One region of the Vibrio ostreae genome, then DNA from elsewhere that is predicted to be linked to it. Evidence: predicted binding sites of a transcription regulator. Region 1 holds the regulator's gene; the other holds the start of a gene.

Evidence for each region. Region 1 encodes CRP, which controls carbon source genes, mostly activating them, when cyclic AMP is high. Its sites were predicted from a motif close to TGTGANNNNNNTCACA; they were not measured.
Region 2: cdd (cytidine deaminase) is a predicted target of CRP. The motif match lies at 2,288-2,303, and genes of this name have one in related genera.

Annotation. Positions count from the first base shown of each region.
Region 1 is NZ_CP076643.1:3,059,191-3,062,615, reverse strand. It holds gene KNV97_RS20220 (phosphoribulokinase) at 63-932, shown strand; gene crp (cAMP-activated global transcriptional regulator CRP) at 1,166-1,798, shown strand; gene KNV97_RS20210 (DUF1338 domain-containing protein) at 1,967-2,761, opposite strand; gene astD (succinylglutamate-semialdehyde dehydrogenase) at 2,866-3,425, opposite strand, start outside.
Region 2 is NZ_CP076643.1:1,272,399-1,275,823, reverse strand. It holds gene KNV97_RS11895 (AEC family transporter) at 140-1,021, opposite strand; gene cdd (cytidine deaminase) at 1,342-2,232, opposite strand; gene KNV97_RS11885 (CidB/LrgB family autolysis modulator) at 2,452-3,132, opposite strand; gene KNV97_RS11880 (CidA/LrgA family protein) at 3,123-3,425, opposite strand, start outside.

The DNA.
Region 1 (3,425 bases):
GTGTTTCGACTCAGGCTGTGAAATTACACAGCCTCGTTAAGGAATCAGAGACAAGGTCTGTCATGTCAGCGAAACACCCAATTATTGCCGTGACCGGTTCATCGGGCGCGGGCACCACCACCACCTCAGAAGCCTTTCGCAAGATGTTCAATATGATGGACATCCGGCCGGCCTGGGTGGAAGGTGACAGTTTTCACCGTTTTACCCGTCCGGAGATGGACGTCGAAATCCGTAAAGCACGGGAGCAAGGGCGCCATATCAGCTACTTCGGCCCTCAGGCCAACGATTTTGCCGCGCTGGAAGGCTTCTTCCGTCAGTATGGTAAGTCCGGTACCGGCCAGATTCGCCGTTATCTGCACACCTTTGACGAAGCGGTCCCTTACAATCAGATGCCGGGCACCTTTACCCCGTGGCAGGATCTGCCACAGAACTCAGACATCATGTTCTACGAAGGTCTGCACGGCGGAGTCGTCGATGGTGACATCAATGTCGCTCAGCATGTCGATTTTCTGATCGGCATGGTGCCTATCGTCAACCTGGAATGGATTCAGAAATACGTGCGTGATACCCGCGACCGCGGCCACTCACGTGAAGCGGTGATGGACTCCATCGTGCGTTCGATGGATGACTACCTCAACTACATCACACCGCAGTTTTCCCGCACCCACATCAACTTCCAGCGCGTACCGACGGTCGATACCTCTAACCCGCTCAACGCCAAAGGCATCCCGAGCCTGGATGAAAGTTTTGTGGTGATCCGGGTGCGCGGGATTAAAAATGTCGACTATCCCTACCTACTGGCGATGATTGACGGCTCGTTTATGTCACGCCACAACACCATCGTGGTTCCGGGCGGTAAAATGAGCTTCGCGATGGAGCTGATCGTACGGCCACTGCTGGAACAACTGATAGAATCAGGAAAAATCGGCTGAGGCTGTCGCTTACTTTTCATACCGTGATCATGGGCACAGTTTTGCGTACATTATCCGGTCTCCAACACGATTAAAGTCAAGAAATCGTGTTGGAAAAAGGATACTATTCTAAACCGAAACACAAGATAACTTGCAGCAATAATAAAGTCCTCTTATTCTAGAGAATCCGTTGAATAAGGCTTCGCTAAAATATGGATAGCAGCAAGCGTACCCTGCAGAGGAAGTGAGATATTATGGTTCTAGGTAAACCTCAAACCGACCCAACACTAGAGTGGTTTCTTTCCCATTGTCACATTCATAAGTACCCTTCAAAAAGCACGCTGATTCACGCGGGCGAAAAAGCAGAAACCCTGTACTACATCGTTAAAGGTTCTGTTGCGGTACTGATCAAAGATGAAGAAGGTAAGGAGATGATTCTGTCTTACCTGAACCAAGGTGATTTCATCGGTGAACTTGGCTTGTTTGAAGAAGGCCAAGAGCGTACTGCCTGGGTTCGTGCCAAATCTCCTTGTGAAGTGGCTGAAATTTCGTTCAAGAAATTCCGTCAGTTGATTCAGGTTAACCCTGATATCCTGATGCGTCTTTCTGGTCAGATGGCGCGCCGTCTGCAAGTCACCAGCCAAAAAGTAGGCGATCTGGCGTTCCTGGACGTAACGGGCCGTATCGCGCAGACTCTGCTGAACCTGGCGAAACAACCAGATGCGATGACCCACCCGGATGGTATGCAAATCAAGATTACCCGCCAGGAAATCGGTCAGATTGTCGGCTGTTCACGTGAAACCGTTGGCCGTATCCTGAAGATGCTGGAAGAGCAGAACCTGATTTCTGCGCACGGTAAAACCATCGTGGTTTACGGCACGCGTTAAGCCCATACGGCAAATAGACAAGATTGCAAAAGCCACCTCGCGGTGGCTTTTTTATAGCGTTCAGGACACCAGGTGATTACTTTCAGATACCTAATTATTGAGCTCACGGCACCTAATTATTGAGCTCAAGGTACCTAATTATTGAGCTTAGGGTACCAAGCAGGCTCTCTAGCGGCTGTCTGTACTTTCGAAAATCTTATCGGCCGAGGCCGCGACAAAGCCGGTGTACAACTTACCATCCGGCAGCGGATAACGTTTGGCGAACTCATAAAAACCGCCCGGGATGGTATAGCTCCCCTCACTAAAACGCACCTCAACCTTATCCGCCATGGTCGAGGACTGTTCGAGCAATACCTGCGGCGACCCTTTTACTTCGCCGCCCGATTCGTTGATGGTAAATCCGGCCTGGCGCAGGTGATCATTAACCTGCTGCACTTCATGCAGATGCTTGAGCTGATTGACATTGACGGTGAAATGGTTGGCACCATAACCGTGTGCTGCCAGCCAGGAGGCATACTCGCTCTCAGCGGCCAGCACCTGATAATCCGCGTAGCTTAACTCCCATAAGCGCCCGCCGAAGAGAAAATCACTGCCCGTCAGTTGACGCTCATCAACCTGAGCCACCAGCCCCTGTACAATGGCCTGCAACTGCGCTGAGCACTCTGCCACTTTGAGTTCACTGATAAACACTTTCGGCTGCAACGGATCCGGATGCTCATAATGTTTGGCCACCAGTTTTTTACTCTCAAACAGATACTCGCCGCACGCCTGATAACCCAGCTCGATAAACGGCCGGGCAAGAGTCTCCAGGCCTAATGGCGCCAGATTGAAGGTACGCAGGGCAATATGGTCATTGATCAGTGCTTCGTCTTCTTCCAGCAACTGATGCACTTTGTCCGCCGAAGGACAAAGACGGTCAATGTAATCATTCCACAGAGATTGAAACAGATCTGTTGGCGTCATAACGCCTCCTTATCAGCACGCCAGCGCGTGCATTAGCGTTCACCACCCGACAGGGCGGCACAGTGATAGCAACTACCGGGCCGGCACTTGGCCAGCCCCTGAACTCACAGTTCGATGCCCGGGCTGAGCGTCGCCGGCAGCTCGGTCGCAGACCCTTCCATCGAAGCCATCGGATAAGCGCAGTAGTCGGCGGCATAGTAGGCACTCGGACGCAGGTTACCGGACGCACCCGGCCCGCCAAACGGCGCATCTCCGCTCGCGCCGGTCAGTTGCCGGTTACGGTTAACAATACCGGCACGAATATGGTCGACGAAATACTGCCACTCGTTGTCATCGGTACTGACCAGACCGGCTGACAAACCAAACTGGGTATCATTGGCCAGCGCAACAGCCTGCTCAAGGCCGTGGTAACGCACTACCTGCAGCAACGGCCCGAACACTTCTTCATCCGGTAGTTCACGCACCGCGGTCACATCAATAATCCCCGGTGTCACAAACGCCGCCTGCAGCGCACGAGCCTCAATCAAAGGCTCAGCACCAAGCTCAACCAGACGGGCCTGCGCAGCGAGAATCACCTCAGCCGCCGCAACCGAGATTTGCGGGCCCATAAATGGCGCCGGCTCGGCAAACGGCTGGTCAATACGCAGCTTGCGGGTCGCCTCAA
Region 2 (3,425 bases), 1.6 Mb from region 1:
CTCCCTCGACTCTGACCGTTTGATTCACTGACACTTGCTCAAACAGTTGATGGGTATAGTCGCCTAAGTTTTTGATTAAAAATCAGATGTCATGTGCATAACTATTAATAATCGATAATGCAAGCGAGAGTGATTATTTTTAACTCGCCAAAGAAAACGCGAAAACTAATAACAGTGGCAGAGTGAGCACACAGAAAAAATTACCAAATAACACCATAGAGGCAACGTGTTCCGGTTCTATATGAAAACGCTCAGCAAAGAGATAGTTCATTACCGCGGGAGGCAACATGGTGAAGAGCACCATCATCTGCAACTGCATTTGAGGTAAGGGGACCCAATAGTAGATACAGGCAAACGCAATCGCGCCGGTAACCAGTGACTGCAGGGTTGCAATGACGCCGACTTTTAATCCGGACAAGCGCAGATTCGTCATTTGCGAACCCAGCGACAGCAGCATCACGGGCACCGCAGCCTGGCCAAGCAGTGCTGTTGCTTCATGCAGCGGTGACCAAACCTGGCTGCCAGTAAGATTCAAAGCCATTGCGGTGGCTGCGGCAATAAATACCGGTGCGGTCAGGATCTGGCGCAGCGAACCGCCTTTGCTGAGCAGAGCCAGCCCCAGACTGATGTGCAGGCACGCGGAAACCACAAACAGCAGCACAGCCGAAGAGAGTGCGGCATCACCGAAGGTATATGTAAAGAGTGGAATAGCCAGATTCCCGCTATTACGAAACATATGCAGCGGCGCCCAGGCTTTAAAATTCCAGCCACCCAGACGGCAAATCGGCACCATCAGCAGACCCGGTACCAGTACCGCAATAAGAGAAGCATAAATTAAGGGCAACTGCCCGTCACTGAGCGGCATGGTCGAGAGCGATGAGAACACCAGGGCCGGCAGACAGGCATCCATGTTAATGCGGTTGATGGGGCGAAAGTCGGGTTTGAGCCAATAGCCGATGGCAAACCCGACCGCAACCAGGGCCATAACAGGAAAGAGAATACTAACAACCTGCGCAAACATAGAAATCCTTTTCTTCAGTGCTGACGATAGCGCCATGTGTGATGACGATGTTTAAAACTATCAGGCTTTTAGGTTCAGGTCGTCGTGCTGGATAACAATCCTGAATGTTAGATGAGTGAGATGAAATTCTGGGTTATTACTTGTACAAGCCGATGGTACAGAGCAGACCCTGCAGACGTTCGGCTCACAGTAGCCGAGAGAGAAGTGAGCGGCTCAGTTTAAGCCAAGTAAAACAGAAAAAGCCAGACTTCAAGTCTGGCTTTTTGCTAGCGGCGATGTCGTCCTGAAATGTGTTTATCCATTGAAGACGAGTTATGGCTTCAGTCCAGTGACAGATAGGTCATTGGGATATCAGGATGGATGACTTCCAGCGTTGACTGGGTTGCGGCCAGATGGCTGATGCGACCTGAGTTCATTTCAACCAGGGCTGCAGCCTGGATCTGCTCAAACTCTTCGCCGGCCATGCGAACCTGAATCAGAGCAACCTGAAGTGGTGGCAGGCTGGGGTTGAATGCCGCATTCTCTGCATATGAACCCAGATAAACATGCCCGTTTTGAGTTTGCAGTGCTACACCACTCAGGTTGTTGGTGTAAGGCGCGTGGCTGCTATTCAGTGCACGGAGAGCGTGTTGCAGTAACGTATCATCTTCGTCGCTGACTTTGCCATGGTCAACTTTGGCCATCAGAGCGGACTTAATGCCAAGATCTGAAGGGCCGAACGATTCAGGCAGATAGTATTGCAGTGACTTTTCTTCGCGTTCCGGTAACTGAATTGTCAGTGTTTGCGACGTGTTGAGCTCATTCATAAACTGACGGCAGTGGCCGCAGGGACTGTAGTTGACGGTGACATCAGCCAATCCTTCTTCGCCTTTCATCCAGGCATGGCTGATGGCTGCTTGTTCTGCATGAATGGTCTGGTTCAGTTGTGCGCCTGAAAACTCCATGTTACCGCCGAAATAGAGGCGACCGGACAGACCGCGCACGATCGCACCGACATAAAATTCCGAAATTGGCACGTAGGCGTATGCAGCTGCTAGTGGCAGTAAGGCGACACGCAGTTCGGCATCGCTCATTTCCGCGATGGTAAGTAACTGGTCAAATTGATCGGAAGACAAAGTCGCGTCAAAGTCATCAGCCAGCACAATCGGAGCCAGATATTCTCTGACGGGTTGTGGCATGCCTGCCAGCGCCTGTTCAATACGGCTTTTCATACTCAATCCTTATTGGTGTATTGAAGTGTATTTTAGGCAACTGACACCAAATGGATGTGATCAATATCACTTAAATAAATGTAACGTATTTTAATATTTCATAATTAGAGTGACGTCACACATGGTATCGATTGCAGCGAGGCATAACAGCCTAGCCCGGCCTCTGTGAGAGAAGGCCGGGCGAGTGAAGAGAGTATGAGCAGTGGCCAGAGAATAACGTTAGAGGTTGGACAGCCAGAGCGCCAGGCTGAAAACGGTCGGCGCCAGAATCGAAGTGATGACACCACAGACCACTAGTGCCAAAGAACTGAATGCTGCATCACGGGGATCTTTCTCCGCACAGGTCGCAGTCCCGAGCGCGTGCGAAACCGTGCCCATGGTCAGCCCTTTGGCGATAGGATGGGAAATATTGAGCAGGTTGTAGATTGGATAGGCCATGATGGCACCAAACAAACCAACCAGCAGGACCATGATAGCGGCAACCGACGGCTCACCACCGAGATTGCTGGCCACTTCCATTGCAATGGGAGTTGTCACCGATTTGGCCATTAAGGCGGCAATTAAAGTGATGTCAGCGTGCATATAAACTGCGATCAAGCTGGCGCTGAGCATCGACATCACGCTGCCTATCCCGCAGGCCAGTGTAATGATACGCCAGTTGGCACGGATTTGTGGCAGCTGCTCGTAAAGCGGAAATGCCAGTGCGACCACCGCAGGTTGCAACAGGTAGCTGATCCAACGGTTATCAGCATAGTAAGTATCAAAGGGGACTTTTAACGTCAGTAGCAGTGGGATAAGTATGGCAATACAGACTAAAAGCGGATTCACAAAAGGAGAACGCGCTTTCTTTGCGACCCAGCGGGCAAAGAAGAAAACCAGTATCGTAACGATTAACCACATGATTTTTTACCTTTTTTTAGTAGTCGATCGAGGATGAATCCCAGTGTGACTATGACCAGCGTTGTGCCGCCGATGGCGCTGGCAAGAATGATCCAGATATTGGCGGCCAGCATATCAAGGTGAACCATTAAGCCGACGCTGACCGGTACAAACAACAGAACCATATAGCGAATAAAGATGTTGGCTCCCGGCTTAACCCAGGCGACTGGTACCAGGCCGCTGGCCAGCAGGCCGAATAAAATCAGCATGCCGATAATGCTGCCCGGAATAGAGACTTCCAGCCAGCTCTGCAG